4 regions of the Comamonas aquatilis genome follow, and region 2 is predicted to be linked to each of the others. Evidence: predicted binding sites of a transcription regulator. Region 2 holds the regulator's gene; each other region holds the start of a gene.
What was found. The regulator sigma-54, encoded in region 2, starts transcription at its own class of promoters, with help from an activator protein. The targets are predictions, from matches to a motif close to TGGCANGNAANCTGCTTT.

Region 1 (3,711 bases), on a different contig from region 2:
ATTGATGCCAGCACTGGCCAGCCAGTAGTACAACCACATGGCATGGGTGCCCGTAGGAAAGGTCTGGGCAAAGGTGTATTCGCGCTTTTCTGCGGCCATCAGTTTGGCCAGGGAAGCTGCATCCACCGCACCTTTTTCCGCCAGTTTTTTGGACAGCGTGATGGCCTGCCCGTTGCGGTTGAGCGTCATCAGCACGGCCATGTCTTTTTGCGGTCCGCCCACGCCCAGATGCATGCCGTAAACCATGCCGTAGAGCACATGGGCAAAGTCCAGATCGCCATTGACCAGCTTGTCGCGCACGCCGGCCCAGCTGGCCTCCTTGGTGGGCGTGATCTTGACGCCGTATTTCTGATCCAGCCCCAGTACCGAGGCCATGACCACGCTGGCGCAATCGGTCAGCGGGATAAAGCCTATCTTCACTTCCTTGATTTCAGGGGCATCCGAGCCGGCAGCCCAGGCGCCATGGTGGCCCAGAGCGCCATAGAGAAAAGCGCCCGATGCCGCGCCTGCACTGAGGCGCAAGAAGTCGCGGCGCCCCGTGGCCGTGGGTCTCGCGCAGGGGGTAAAAGCGGGTGACGATTGGCGCTTGCTCATGAGAAAACTCCATCAAGAATCGTGGTGAAAACCTGGACCTCAAAACAAAACGGCGTCCTTGCCTCCCCGGTTCGGAGAAGAAAGGGACGCCGTTGTCCTGAGCTACTTGTAATAACGCTAAAGCCCGACCGCCTTTGGCCTGCTTGATGTAGAAGACAAAGCAGAATTCATGCCAGCTTTTTCCCATCGCAGCCAAAAGGGAGAGCCCTGGGCCGACCTCCTCGCCAGCCCTTCTTTGGTGCGGTGCAGCAGAGAATCTGCACCATCGAGCTACGCTTTGGTGCCAACTCCCGCAGGCAGCAACTCCACCGTCGCCAATACGGCCTCGGCCACGTCCAGCATGCGTCGGTTCTGGTTCATGGCGGTCTGGCGTATGAGCTTGTAGGCATCGCTCTCGCTCATCTGCCGGTAGCTCATCAGCACGCCCTTGGCCTGCTCAATCGTCTTGCGCTCCTTCAAGGAGGTTCTCGCCTTGTCGATTTCCGTCTGCATCAGCTGCAGGCGCTGCGCCTGCTCCTGCACCAGAGACAAAATGGAACGCCCCAGCTGCGGCCCGCAGCCCAGGTCCATGGGCCAGGGCATGCCAGGCGCAGGCTCGTTGAAAAACTGCATGCCATCCGCAGACTGGCCTGGAGCCGGGTCTGGCATACCGTCTGGCAACTGCAAGCGCTGCAACTGCTGAGACAGACTGGTACGGGCAAGCGCCAGCTTTTGATCGCACAGGCTCTCCAGCTCCTGCGCCAGCAGGGCTTCAATTTGGTGCATGGCATCCAGCCTCAGCGAGCAGGCTTCAAACCAGACGCTGTTGAGCGCCCAGTCCAGCGTGCTGCCCGGCGGGCTGGTGCAGGCAATACGGCGCAAACGTTCGATCACCGCCATATCCGCGCAGGACTGGTTTTGCGTTTGCCAGCAGGCCGCCACTGCCGGCGATGCAAAATCCGCAAATACCTGAAAGCACTTGTCCTGAGACTCAATCAGATGCAGCCAGTGGTGCTGGCGTGCCGCGCTGCACACCCCGCTGGCAAAGGCGGCCGCACCGGCGGCACGCTCCTGGCCCGTAAGCTCCTTGCCCTGCATGAAGTGAAACATGGCTACCAGGGTGCGGGAGATATCGGGATCGCAAGCGCTATCGGCCGCCTCGAATACCACGGTCAGGCAGCCGGCAACCAGGCGCATATAGGCCTGCGTGCTTTCCTCGGGCGTCAGCCGCTGTCCATCCCGGTGGGCCCGCAGCAGCGGCAAGGCCTCAACCCCTTGCAGCGCATAGGCAATCGCACTGAAAAGCCGCGCCCCATGCGCGCCGGACAGGCCTAGGCTGAAGGCCTCCAGCGTTGCACTGAGCTCGGTGATCGCCTGCTGCACCCAAGGCTGGTGCTGATCCAGTTCCTCCCGGCCCTGCGAGCCCTCGCTGGCCAGAAAGATATTGGACAGGCCCCGCTCTTTTTGCAGAGCATGTATCAGCTGCGACATGCGACTGACCAGGGCGCAAGCGCTGCCGAGCTGCTCCAGCTCGGCAATTTCGTTTTGCCTTGCCGCAACCAGGTAGTGCAGAGGGGTTTTCATGGGGTAATGCTTGTTGTCATGCTGATACCTGAAACGAACAGCACATTTCATGCCACCTCAGGCCAGCGAACGACCTTGTTACACCAATGCAGGGCGACTGCCAATCGGCAAGCAGGATGAACGCTCACCTTCAGGGAATTCAGGCCGCGGCTGCAGACCGGCGCGCGCCCTACACTGGCAGGCACCTCATTTCTGGAGACCGACCTTGGCAACCCCACTCACGCTGTACTATGCTGCCGGCACCTGCGCTCAGGTCGTGCTGATTGCGCTCTACGAAGCCGACGCGCAGTTCACGCTCAAGACGCTGAGCTTTTCCGACCATGAGCAGCGCAGCCCCGAATACCTGACCCTCAATCCCAAGGGCCGCGTGCCTGCGCTGGTCACCGAAAGAGGCGTGCTGACCGAGGTTCCTGCGCTGCTTCTGTATGTGGCGCAGACCTATCCGCAAGCCGCTCTGGCACCGCTGGACGATGCCTTCGCGTTGGCTCAGATGCAGGATTTCAATGCCTATCTGGCCTCCACCGTGCATGTTGCCCACGCCCACCGCATGCGGGCATCGCGCTGGGCCGACGATGAAGCCGCTCAGGCCGCCATGCGCGCCAAGGTGCAGCAGAATATGTACGAATGCTTTTCCGTAATCGAGAAGCACTACCTGGGCGACAAGCCCTGGGTGATGGGCGAGCAATTCACCGTGGCCGATGGCTATCTGTACATCTTGGCCAGTTGGCTTAAAGGTGATGGCGTGGACATTGCCGACTTCCCCCGCGTGGCAGCCCATTCCGAGCGTATGCGCGCCAGGGCTTCGGTGCAGAAGCTGCCGTGAAAAGGCGTGGCGCTCTCCATCCGCACTGAACCGGACTTCCCCTGACCCCAGACAGGGCAGGGTGCGGTAACGGGGTTTGAACTGCCGGGCTGACTCATCCCCCTAAGCCAACCAGCGGCAAAGGCTTGTTGCCCCAGACATGCACGGCGATCAACTCTGTCAACTCACTTCAGCACATAGCTGGCCAGAATCGACTGCACTTCGTAAATGCTCAGTTTCTTGTTGAATTGCTTTTGCACAGGCGTCGCCATGCCGGAAATCCAGATCTTCAGTTCGGCATCCAGATCGAAGGTTCCGCCGGTCTCCACGCTGAAGTGGGTAATGCTTTTGTAGGGCACGGAGTGGTAATCCACCTTGCTGCCGGTGATGCCCTGCTTGTCCACCAGCACCAGGCGCTTGTCGGTAAAGACGAAGTAGTCGCGGATCAGTTGGTACGCATGCTCCACCCTCTCGCCCGGCGCCAGAATCTGCGCAAACTCCGCTTGAATCTTGCCCGCATCCATCTTGGATGCGTTACCCAACATACCGTCCAGCAATCCCATGGCAGTTACCTCAATCCCTGTGTTGTATGACAGGCCGATTCTAAACAGCGTACGCAGCAGCCCCGCAGCGCATCACGCCCACGCGGCTCAAGCGTTCAAGTCTTGCGCTTGTGCCACACGGCGCCAGGGCCAGCAGGCATCCACCAGCGCGCCCCAGCCTATGCCGACCACATAGGCCGCCAAGTCCAG
Region 2 (3,711 bases):
ATTCCACCTTCACCGCGCCCTTCAACGTCTTCATGCTGATGTTCAGCAAGGTGCCGCGCACACCCTATCTACCCACCAGCACCTTCCCCGAGCTGGCGCCGCTGCAAGCCAATTGGCGCGAAATCCGCGAAGAAGCTGTCAATCTGCAAAAAAACATGCAGATCAAGGCCGCCGCCAACAATGACGATGCAGGCTTCAACTCCTTCTTCAAGACCGGCTGGAAGCGCTTTTATCTGAAGTGGTATGGCGATGCCCACCCCTCGGCCATGGAGCTGTGCCCCAAGACCACGGCGCTGGTCAAATCCATTCCCAGCGTGAAGGCCGCCATGTTTGCCGAGCTGCCGCCCGGCGCCAAGCTCAATCTGCACCGCGACCCCTATGCGGGTTCGCTGCGCTACCACTTGGCCGTGCTGGCACCCAATGACGACCGCTGCATGATCGAAGTGGACGGCACACCCTACAGCTGGCGCGAGGGCGAAGGCGTGATCTTCGACGAGACCTATATGCACTGGGCAGAGAACCGCTCGGAAGGCAATCGCATCGTGTTGTTTTGCGATGTGGAGCGCCCCATGACCAACGGCTTTGCCCAGTGGCTCAATCACTGGCTGGGTAAGAACGTGGTGGCCGCCGCCAGCTCGCCCAACAACGAGGGCGATCCCCGCGGCATGATCAGCAAGCTGTTCAAGATTTCCTTCTACGCCGGCAAGTACCGCCGCGCCTTCCGCAGCTGGAACCCCACGTTCTACAAAGTGCTCAAATTCGGGCTGATGATTGGCGTGCTGGCTTTGTTCATCTGGTGGTTGATACCGAATTGATTGATACCCCCTGAGGCGCTTTGCGCACCAAATTAAAAAGCCGCTGAGCATGGCATCAGCGGCTTTTTTTGTTGGGCGTGGCTTACAGCGCCTTGCGCAGCGTGGTGGTCGGGATCTTCAGCTGCTCGCGGTACTTGGCCACGGTGCGGCGGGCGCATTCAATGCCTTGCTCCTTGAGCATATCGGCCAGCTTGGCGTCCGACAGCGGTTTTTTCGTGTCTTCCGCGTCCACAAACTGCTTGATCAACGCCCGCACGGCGGTGCTGGAGGCGCTGCCGCCGGTCTCGGTGCCCAGGCCCGAGCCGAAGAAGTACTTGAGCTCGAACGTGCCCTGGGGTGTGGCCATGTACTTGGCCGTGGTCACGCGGCTGATGGTGGATTCGTGCAGGCCCAGGGCATCGGCAATATCGCGCAGCACCAGCGGACGCATGGCCAGCTCGCCATGCACAAAGAAGTTTTTCTGCCGCTCCACAATCGCTTCCGACACCCGCAAGATGGTGTCAAAGCGCTGCTGGATGTTCTTGATGAACCAGCGCGCTTCCTGCAGCCGCTGCTGCAGTGCCGCATGGCCTTCGCTGTTCTTGTGGCGGCGCAGCACGCCGGCATAGATGTCATGCACCTTGAGCCGCGGCATGACTTCGGTGTTGAGGCGAACGGAAAACTCCATCCGGCCCGAGCCGACACGCACCGGGCGCACGATCACATCGGGCACCACGATATGGCGTTCCACATCCACGAAGCGGCGGCCGGGTCGCGGCTCCAGCCGCGCAATCAGGGCCAGGGCCTCGCGCAGAGCCTCCTCGCGCGCGCCGCATAGGCTGGAGAGCTTGCGCATATCGCGTCGTGCCAGCAAGTCCATGGGCTGGCAGCACATGGACAGGGCCAGCTGCAGCACATCCCAGTGCTTTGCTGTCGTGCCCTCATCTTCGGCCAGACGAATCAGATCGCGCAGCTGCAGCTGCAGGCATTCGGCCAGATCGCGTGCGCCCACGCCCACGGGCTCCAGGCTTTGCAGCAGCTTGAGCGCCATGGCAAAGCGCTGCTCCAGCTCTTCGCGCTCTTCTAGGTCGTCACAGGCCAGGCTATAGGCCAGATCTGCCAGCGGCTCTTCCAGATAACCGTCGTCGTTCAGCGATTCGATCAGAAAGCGCAGCGCTGCGCAGTCTTCGGCACTCAGACGCAAGCTGAGCGCCTGGCGGTGCAGAAAATCGCTCAGACTCTCATGCTCGCGTGCTAGGTCGATGGCGTCGGTTTCCTCGTCGCCATCGCTTTTGCGGCTGCCGGACGAGGAGGGGCCATCCCATTCGCTGCTGGATTCGCCACCCCACTCCCCGTCTTGTCCGTCGGCGCCGTCGCCGCTCCAGTCCAGCGTCTCGGGAGTTTCAGCGGTCGGCGCCTCAGCTATGGTTTCCGAAGCTGTTTGCGCTGATGAATATTCAGATTCAGATGAGTAGTTATCTGAAGTGCCCATGGATTCAGCGGTAGCCGCTTCCATAGCAGGAGCATCCATCGGCACATCGGCGGCGTCGTCGCCATCGCGCTCCAGAAACGGGTTGTCCACCAGCATCTGTTCAACTTCCTGCGCCAGCTCCAACGTGGACAGTTGCAGCAGCTGAATCGACTGCTGCAGCTGCGGCGTGAGCGAGAGATGCTGGGATACGCGTAAGGACAGGCCCGGCTTCATCAACTGAACATCCTTGATGTGCAAGCGCCCCCGGCATGTCCCCGATGCAGGGACAGCAGCCACAGAAAACGGGGGAGCGCGGAGGTCAACTCACGCATCACATGCGGAAGTGTTCGCCCAGGTAGACGCGGCGCACATCGGCGTTGTCCACAATCTGCTCTGGCGTACCTTCGGCCAGCACATGGCCGTCGCTGATGATGAAGGCGTGGTCACAGATACCCAGGGTTTCGCGCACGTTGTGGTCGGTAATCAGCACGCCAATGCCGCGCTCTTTCAAGAAACCGATGATGCGCTGGATTTCGATCACCGCGATGGGGTCGATACCGGCAAACGGCTCATCGAGCAAAATGAAGCGCGGCTGCGTGGCCAGGGCGCGGGCGATTTCCACCCGGCGGCGTTCGCCCCCGGACAGGGCCAGCGCAGGAGACTGGCGCAGATGCTCCACGCGCAATTCCTTGAGCAGATTGTTCAGCCGCTTGTCTATCTCTTCCTTGGAGAGCAGCTTGCCTTGCTCGTCCTTTTGCAGCTCCAGCACGGCGCGGACGTTTTCTTCCACGCTGAGCTTGCGGAAAATCGAGGCTTCCTGCGGCAGATAGGACAGTCCCAGGCGCGAGCGCTGGTGAATCGGCATATTGCCCACGGAATGACCGTCGATGAAGATCTCGCCGCCATCACTGCGCACCAGACCCACGATCATGTAAAACGAGGTGGTCTTGCCCGCGCCGTTGGGGCCCAACAGGCCGACGACTTCGCCTTTTTGCACGGACAGAGACACGTCCTTGACCACCTTGCGGCTGCCATAGGACTTGGCCAGATGCCTGGCCTCCAGGCGGCTGTCCGCTTCGCCGCTGCGCAGGGTGCTGTCACGACTCATTTCTTGTCACCTGCCTTGTCGCTGGCTTTCTCACCGCCCAGCGTCATGCTCTGGCGCAAGGGCTCGGCCTTGGGCTGGGCCGGCTTGGGCTGGGCACCGGGCGTGCCGTCCTTGGGCGCCATGATGGCGCGCACCCGACCGCCCTGGCCCACGGAGGAGCTGGGCAGGCCGCCGCTGGTCTTTTGACCATCGACGGTATAGACGTCGGTGATGTTGTTGTAGACGATGACCGAGCCCGTGACCTGGTCGCTGAGCTGACCGCCACGGTAGCGGCGCATCTCGCCACGGCGAATGAATTTGACGATATCGGCCTTGCCGTCGTACTCGATGACCTCACC
Region 3 (3,711 bases), on a different contig from region 2:
ACCACGGGCTTGTCCGAGCCCACATGGCGCGAGATATGGCGGGTGTGCCAGGCAATATCGGCTGCCTCGTGGCGCATGAAGTAGCTCACGTCCAGCGTTTCCCAGAGTTTTTTATGCGACTCGAAAGGCTGGGCCGACAGCGCCAGCTGCACCAGGGCCTCGCGCTTGCGGGCTTCAATTTCGGCGGCGGCATCGGGTGCGCGGCCGCCCAGCACGCGCAGCGTCAGGCGGTAGGTGTCCTCCAGCAGCTTGCCCTTCCAGGCGCTCCAGACCTTGGGGCTGGTGCCGCGGATATCGGCCACGGTCAGCAGGTACAGCGCCGTGAGATGGCGTTCATTGCCCACGCGTTCGGCAAAGGCCTTGATGACTTCGGGATCGGACAAGTCCTGTTTTTGTGCCACCTGGCTCATGGTCAGATGCTCGCGCACCAGAAATTCGATCAGCTCGGCATCGGCCTTGGCAATGCCATGGGCGCGGCAAAAACGCTTGACTTCGACGGCGCCGATGACGGAATGGTCGCCACCCCGGCCCTTGCCGATATCGTGAAACAGGGCGGCTACATACAGAATCCAGGGCTTGTCCCAGCCGCCGGCCAGCTGGGAGCAAAACGGATACTCGTGCGCATGTTCGGCCATGAAAAAGCGCCTCACATTGCGCAGCACCATGAGAATGTGCTGATCCACCGTGTAGACGTGAAACAGGTCGTGTTGCATCTGGCCCACGATGCGGCGAAACGGCCAGAGATAGCGGCCCAGCACCGAAGTCTGGTTCATCAGCCGCATGGCATGGGTGATGCCGCGCGGCTGCTGCAAGATCTTCATGAAGGTGGCGCGGTTGACCGGATCGCGCCTGAAGGCCGCATCCATCAGGTCGCGCGTGCCATACAGCGCCCGCAGCGTGCGCGAGGACAGTCCGGTGAAGCCCTCGTTGTGCTCATACATGAGAAAAGTCTCAAGAATGGCATGCGGCTCGCGTTCATACAGATCGTCGCTGGCGACTTCGATGGTGCCGGCCTTCTCGTAAAAGCGCTCGTTCAGGGCAATCGGCTCGTAGGAGCTGGGGTTGAGTCGCTCCTCTATGCTCATGCGCACAATTTGGCACAGCTGGGTCACGGCCTTGGCCGCCCAGTAGTAGTGGCGCATCAGCGTCTCGCTGGCGCGCATGGCCAGCTTTTTGCCTTCGGGCGTGGTGGAGCTATAGCCAAAAGCCTCGGCCACGGTGGTCTGCAAGTCGAACACCAGCCGGTCCTCGTGGCGGCCCGCTACGGCGTGCAGGCGGGCACGGATCAGGCTGAGCAGGGCTTCATTGGCATCGAGCTGCTGCTCTTCGAACGGCGTGATCAGGCCTTTTTCCGCCAGTTCGCGCCAGCTGTTGCCAAAGCCCGCGCCCTTGGCCAGCCACAGCATGGTGTGCAGATCGCGCAGACCGCCGGGCGATTCCTTGCAGTTGGGCTCCAGCGCATAGGGCGTGAAATCATGCTTGGCATGGCGCTGGCGCATCTCCAGCAGCTTGCTCTCCACAAAGGCCTGAGGGTCCAGCTGGGCCCGGTACCGGCTCTGGTAGTCGTCAAAAAGCGCTGCATTGCCGCAGATGCGGCGCGATTCCAGCATGGCGGTCTGCAGCGTCAAATCCTCGGCGGCGTCCTGCAAGCACTCTTCTATGCTGCGCACGCTGGAGCCGATCTCCAGTCCCGCATCCCAGCAACTGCTGATGAATTGCTCCATGCGCTGCGTCAGCGCTTCGTTTCCGCTCTGCTGCAGCTCGGTGGGCAACAGCACCAGCACATCGATATCCGAATAGGGAAACAGCTGGGCACGGCCAAAACCACCGACCGCCACCAGCGCGGCCTGCGCCGGAATATCGGCCCGTTGCCAAAGTTTGCGCAGCAGGCCGTCGGCCAATTCACTGAAATGGTGCAAGACCCCGCGCACGCTGCGCCGGCCCAGCGCGGAGTTCTTGAGCAGTGCAATCTGTCTGGCCTTGTCTTCGCGATAGCGCTCGCGCAGCTGCTCCAGCGAAGGCTCGTCAGGGGAAAGAGTCGGGTGGGAAGCAGGGGAGGTCATGCGCAGCAGGGGATTCGGTTCAACAAGGCATAGGCAGGCAGCGTCTATTGTGCAGGCCAGCGATGCAGTGCTCGCCCATTAGAAACCGTGCCGATGAATTCACCAAAGCCATGCAAAAAACATGCCGCACTCCCTTGGGGAGGTGCGGCATGTGTTCTTGCTTGCAAGCAGGCTTCAGGTGCGGATGGCGGTGATGAAGTCCGGCGGCGTGGGCGAGCCGTCCGACCAGGTCAGCACGTCATAGCCAGTCTTGGTGACGGCCAGCATCAGCTCCCATTGGGCGGTCAGGCTGCGGTCCTTGGTGACCACGGTCCAGCCGTCGGGCATGGCCTTGATGTCGCGCTTGCCCAGATTGAGCATGGGTTCGATGGTGAAGACCATGCCTTCTTCCAGTCGCACGCCTTCGCCGGGGCGGCCGTAGTGCAGCACCTGGGGCTCATCGTGAAACACCTTGCCGATGCCGTGGCCGCAGTACTCGCGCACCACGGACAGGTTGTGGCCTTCGGCATACGTCTGGATGGCATGGCCGACATCGCCCAGGGTGGCGCCGGCCTTGACCTGCTGCACGCCCTTCCACATGGCTTCAAACGTCAGCTGGCACAGGCGCTTGGCGGCAATCGAGGCCTCGCCGATGATGAACATGCGGCTGTTGTCGCCAAACCAGCCGTCGTCGGTGATGATGGTCACGTCCACATTGACGATATCGCCCTTCTTCAAAGGCTTGTCGTTGGGAATGCCGTGGCAGACCACATGGTTGACCGAGGTGCAGACATAGGCCGGGAAAGGCGTCATGCCCGGCGGCTGGTAACCCAGGCAGGCGGTCTTGGTGCCTTGCTGGGCCATGCGTTCGGCGCACAGGTCGTCGATCTGCTGCGTGGTGATGCCGGGCTTGATGTGAGGGGTGATGTAGTCCAGCACATCCGAAGCAAAGCGGCCTGCCACGCGCATGCGCTCGATGTCTTCGGGGGTCTTCAAGGTGATGCTCATGGCCGGAATTATCCCATTGCAGCCTGCAACATGCAGGGCTTGTGGATGTGAGAGCCTGGGGTTAGCCCGAGGGACGGTAAAATGTGAGGCTCACCGATACAGTGCCTTGGCTTTGTCCTCTTCATGAGCAAAGCGGGGGCGCTTTCACCAGCCTTCACATAAACAGGCCGCCAAGTGACCTTGCATCTGACACAGTTTGAGGGTGGAAACGCCCTGAGCTCGTTCCGCGCCCAACAGCTTTTGACCGACCTGGTCGCCATCCACCCCAAAATCACAGGCGTTTGCGCGCGCTTTGTGCATCTGGTGGCTACAGAATCAGCCGACGCTCCTGCGCCCGAGCTGCAAGAGCGCCTCGCGGCGCTCTTGACTTATGGCGACCCCTTTGTCGGCTCGGCGGAAGGTGCGGCTTTCATCGTCACCCCCCGCCTGGGCACGATCTCGCCTTGGGCGTCCAAGGCCACCGACATCGCTCGCAACTGCGGCCTGAACGTGTTCCGCGTGGAGCGCATCACCGAGTACCGCGTCAGCCTCAAGAGCGGCCTGCTGGACAATGTTCTGGGCAACGCCCCCGAGCTGTCGGCCGAGCAAACCGCCCAGATCGCCGCCTTGCTGCATGACCGCATGACGGAATCGGTCTTCGCCACCCGCGCCGAAGCGGAAA
Region 4 (3,711 bases), on a different contig from region 2:
CCATCACGCTGGACTACGGCCCGCCCATGAAGTCTGCGCAGTATCTGGCCATCAACCCCATGGGCAAGGTTCCGGCGCTGCAGCATGGCGACACCGTCATCACCGAAACCGGGGCCATACTCGCCTATCTGGCCGAGCTTTATCCCGAAAAACAGCTGGCTCCGGCCATGGGAAGCCCCGAGCGCGGCAGCTATCTGCGCTGGCTGTTCTTCGTTGCCGGGCCGGTGGAGGCGGTCTCCACCGCCAAGACTGAAGGCTGGTTGAACGGGCAAACGCCCCAGCAGGCGGTGGCTGCAGGTTTTGGGCGCTTTGAAGATGTAGTCGCCACCTTGCTGCACGCCGTGCGCGGCAAGCAATATGTCTGCGGCACGCACTTCACGGCGGCAGACCTCTACCTTGCCAGCTATCTGGGCTGGAGCATGCAGCAGGGCACGCTGCCCGCGCTGCCGGAGTTCAGCGCCTATGCGCTGCCGCTGCTGGCACGCCCGGCCTCCGCCCGCGCCGATGCACTCGACGGCCCGCTGGAGCAACTGGTCTGAGTGTCACAGGCTTCGGGCACAATCATCGGCTTGTGGCCTAAGGCCGCTGTATTCACGCCATTGACTGATGCCCGCCTTCACCTTTGAAGCCCTGGATGCCCAGGGCCAGACCCGCAAGGGCACTCTGGAAGCCGACAATACCCGCGCAGCGCGCAACCAGTTGCGTACCCAGGCACTGATTCCGCTGCTGGTGGAGCCCGTGGGCTCGGGCAATGCACAAGGCCCATCGACCTCGAACTGGTTCAGCCGTCCCGTACTCAACTCCACCTCGCTGGCGGTCTGGACTCGGCAGCTCTCGGGTCTGGTCAGCTCCGGCCTGCCCATAGAGCGTGCGCTGGCGGCCTTGACGGAAGAGGCTGACGACAAGCGACTGCACCAGTTGATGGCCTCGCTGCGGGCCGAAGTCAATGCAGGCTCCACTTTTGCGCGGGCGCTGGGTCAGCATCCGCGCGAGTTCTCCGATATTTTCTGCGCCGTGATCGGCGCGGGCGAGGCCAGCGGCAGCCTGGGTACGGTACTGGAAAGCCTGGCCGACGATCTGGAATCGCGCCAGGCGCTGCAGTCCAAGCTGATCGGCGCATCGCTGTATCCGGCCATCGTCACCCTGGTGGCCATCGTCATCGTGCTGTTTCTAGTCAGCTATGTGGTACCCCAGGTGGCCAGCGTTTTCGCCGGCACCAAGCGGGCATTGCCGTTTCTCACCGTGGTCATGCTTTCCTTGAGCAGCTTTGTGCGCAGCTATGGCTGGGCCATGCTGACGCTGCTGGTGCTGGCGGGCATAGGCTTTCGCATCGCGCTCAGGAACGAGGTATTTCGCGAACGATTTGATGCCCAGTGGCTGCATATCCCGCTGATAGGCCGCCTTGCGCGCAGCTATAACGCCGCCCGCTTTGCCGGCACGCTGGCCATGCTAGCCAAGGCGGGCGTGCCGATTCTCAAGGCCTTGCAGGCCGCAGCCGAAACCCTGAACAACCGCGCCCTGCGCGCCGATGCGCTCGATGCGCTGGCCATGGTGCGCGAAGGTGCGCCCCTGGCCTCTGCTCTGGCGCAGAAAAAGCGCTTTCCCGGGCTGGTGGCCATGTTTGCACGCCTGGGCGAGCAGACCGGCCAGTTGCCGCTGATGCTGCAGCGCGCGGCCACCCAGCTCTCCACGGAAGTACAGCGCCGGGCCATGCATCTGGCCACCATACTGGAGCCCCTGCTCATCGTGGCCATGGGCCTGATCGTCATGCTCATCGTGCTGGCCGTGCTGATGCCCATCATTCAGCTCAACCAGTTTGTGAAATAAGCGCCCCAGAGTGGCGCGCGCACCATTCAGAGCTACCACTCACTTCAGCATGGCGCGATTTTTGCTTTTTTTGGTGCATTGCGTTTTTTCCACGCAATGCTGCACCAATAACTAGCAAACTTCAGCTGGAGCGTTTTCATGGAAGCACTAAAACAGGGCGCTGATGCCCTGTTCATTTTGATGGGCGCAGTCATGGTCCTGGCCATGCACGCGGGTTTCGCATTTCTGGAGCTCGGCACCGTGCGGCGCAAGAACCAGGTCAATGCACTGGTCAAGATCCTGGTGGACTTCTCGGTCTCCACCGTGGTCTATTTCATGGTCGGCTACGGCGTGGCTTATGGCACGCACTTTTTCGTGGGCGCCGAGCAGCTGGCGGCGTTCAACGGCTATGCACTGGTCAAATTCTTCTTTCTGCTGACTTTTGCCGCCGCCATACCGGCCATCATCTCGGGCGGCATTGCCGAGCGCGCCAAATTCTGGCCGCAGCTGATCGCCACCGCCGTCATCGTCGGCCTGATCTACCCCTTCTTCGAAGGCATTGTCTGGAATCAGCATTTCGGCGTACAGGCCTGGATCAAGGCGCTGACCGGTGCCGAGTTTCACGATTTCGCCGGCAGCGTGGTCGTCCATGCCGTGGGCGGCTGGATTGCCCTGGGCGCTGTGTTGCTGCTGGGCCCGCGCAGCAACCGCTACCGCCGCGATGGGGCCATTGCCGCCACCCCGCCATCGAGCATTCCGTTTCTGGCTCTGGGCGCCTGGATTCTGACCGTAGGCTGGTTCGGCTTCAACGTCATGAGCGCCCAGACCCTGGACAAGATTTCGGGCCTGGTCGCCGTCAATTCGCTGATGGCCATGGTCGGCGGCACGCTGGCGGCCTTGGCCGTGGGCAAGAACGACCCGGGCTTTGTGCACAACGGCCCGCTGGCCGGCCTGGTCGCCGTCTGCGCCGGCTCGGATCTGATGCACCCGCTGGGCGCACTGACCGTGGGCGCGGCCGCCGGCGCCATCTTCGTGATCATGTTCACGCTGACGCAAAACCGCTGGAAGATCGACGACGTGTTGGGCGTGTGGCCGCTGCACGGCCTGTGCGGCGCCTGGGGCGGCATTGCGGCCGGCATCTTCGGCAGCAAGGCCCTGGGCGGACTGGGCGGCGTGCACCTTGGCGCCCAGCTCATAGGCACGCTGATGGGCGTGGCCTGGGCCACGGCGGGCGGCTTTCTGGTTTACGGCCTGCTCAAGACCACGCTGGGCCTGCGTCTGAACCAGGAGCAGGAATTCGACGGCGCCGATCTCTCCATACACCGCATCAGCGCCACGCCGGAGCGCGAAGCCAACTGGTGAGACAGAGAAGGCGGGAGCAGGCTGCGTATCATCTGAAGCTGTCTGCCCACCTACCGGAAGCTGTACCACCATGGCCCTGACCCTGGACGAGAAGATCGTCGTCGCCATCTCCTCGCGCGCGCTGTTTGACTTCGAGGAAGAAAACCGCCTGTTCGAGAACAGCAACCCCGCCACCTATCTGAAGCTACAGCGCGAGCGCCTCGATGTGCCTGCCGCGCCCGGCGTGGCCTTCTCCCTGGTCAAGAAGCTGCTGGCATTCAACACCGAGGCCCAGCAGCGCGTGGAAGTAGTGCTGCTGTCGCGCAATGATCCCATCAGTGGCATGCGGGTGTTTCGCTCGGCCAAGGCCCACGGCCTGCAATCCATACAGCGCGGCGTCTTCACCCAGGGCCGCGACCCCTTCAGCTATCTGCGCCCGCTGGGCGCGCAGCTGTTTCTGTCGGCCAATGCCGAAGACGTGACTCAGGCCCTGCAACTGGGCTACCCCGCCGCTCATGTCTACACCGATTCCATGCGCGCCAGCGGCCGTCACCCGCAGGAGCT

Region 1: the regulator sigma-54 is predicted to act here: its motif matches at 2,195-2,212, upstream of ACNAZA_RS00530 (nitrate- and nitrite sensing domain-containing protein).
Region 3: the regulator sigma-54 is predicted to act here: its motif matches at 2,173-2,190, upstream of ACNAZA_RS07870 ([protein-PII] uridylyltransferase).
Region 4: the regulator sigma-54 is predicted to act here: its motif matches at 1,878-1,895, upstream of ACNAZA_RS00645 (ammonium transporter).

The regions. Positions count from the first base shown of each region.
Region 1 is NZ_CBCSIW010000001.1:124,034-127,744, reverse strand. Features, by position in the region: gene ACNAZA_RS00535 (CmpA/NrtA family ABC transporter substrate-binding protein) at 1-594, opposite strand, end outside; gene ACNAZA_RS00530 (nitrate- and nitrite sensing domain-containing protein) at 865-2,157, opposite strand; gene ACNAZA_RS00525 (glutathione S-transferase family protein) at 2,363-2,980, shown strand; gene ACNAZA_RS00520 (PH domain-containing protein) at 3,145-3,522, opposite strand; gene ACNAZA_RS00515 (ribosomal maturation YjgA family protein) at 3,610-3,711, opposite strand, start outside.
Region 2 is NZ_CBCSIW010000021.1:52,917-56,627, forward strand. Features, by position in the region: gene ACNAZA_RS18825 (aspartyl/asparaginyl beta-hydroxylase domain-containing protein) at 1-815, shown strand, start outside; gene ACNAZA_RS18830 (RNA polymerase factor sigma-54) at 898-2,499, opposite strand; gene lptB (LPS export ABC transporter ATP-binding protein) at 2,597-3,373, opposite strand; gene lptA (lipopolysaccharide transport periplasmic protein LptA) at 3,370-3,711, opposite strand, start outside.
Region 3 is NZ_CBCSIW010000004.1:210,093-213,803, forward strand. Features, by position in the region: gene ACNAZA_RS07870 ([protein-PII] uridylyltransferase) at 1-2,063, opposite strand, end outside; gene map (type I methionyl aminopeptidase) at 2,238-3,050, opposite strand; gene purL (phosphoribosylformylglycinamidine synthase) at 3,225-3,711, shown strand, end outside.
Region 4 is NZ_CBCSIW010000001.1:155,985-159,695, reverse strand. Features, by position in the region: gene ACNAZA_RS00655 (glutathione S-transferase family protein) at 1-539, shown strand, start outside; gene gspF (type II secretion system inner membrane protein GspF) at 607-1,827, shown strand; gene ACNAZA_RS00645 (ammonium transporter) at 1,966-3,168, shown strand; gene ACNAZA_RS00640 (5'-nucleotidase) at 3,239-3,711, shown strand, end outside.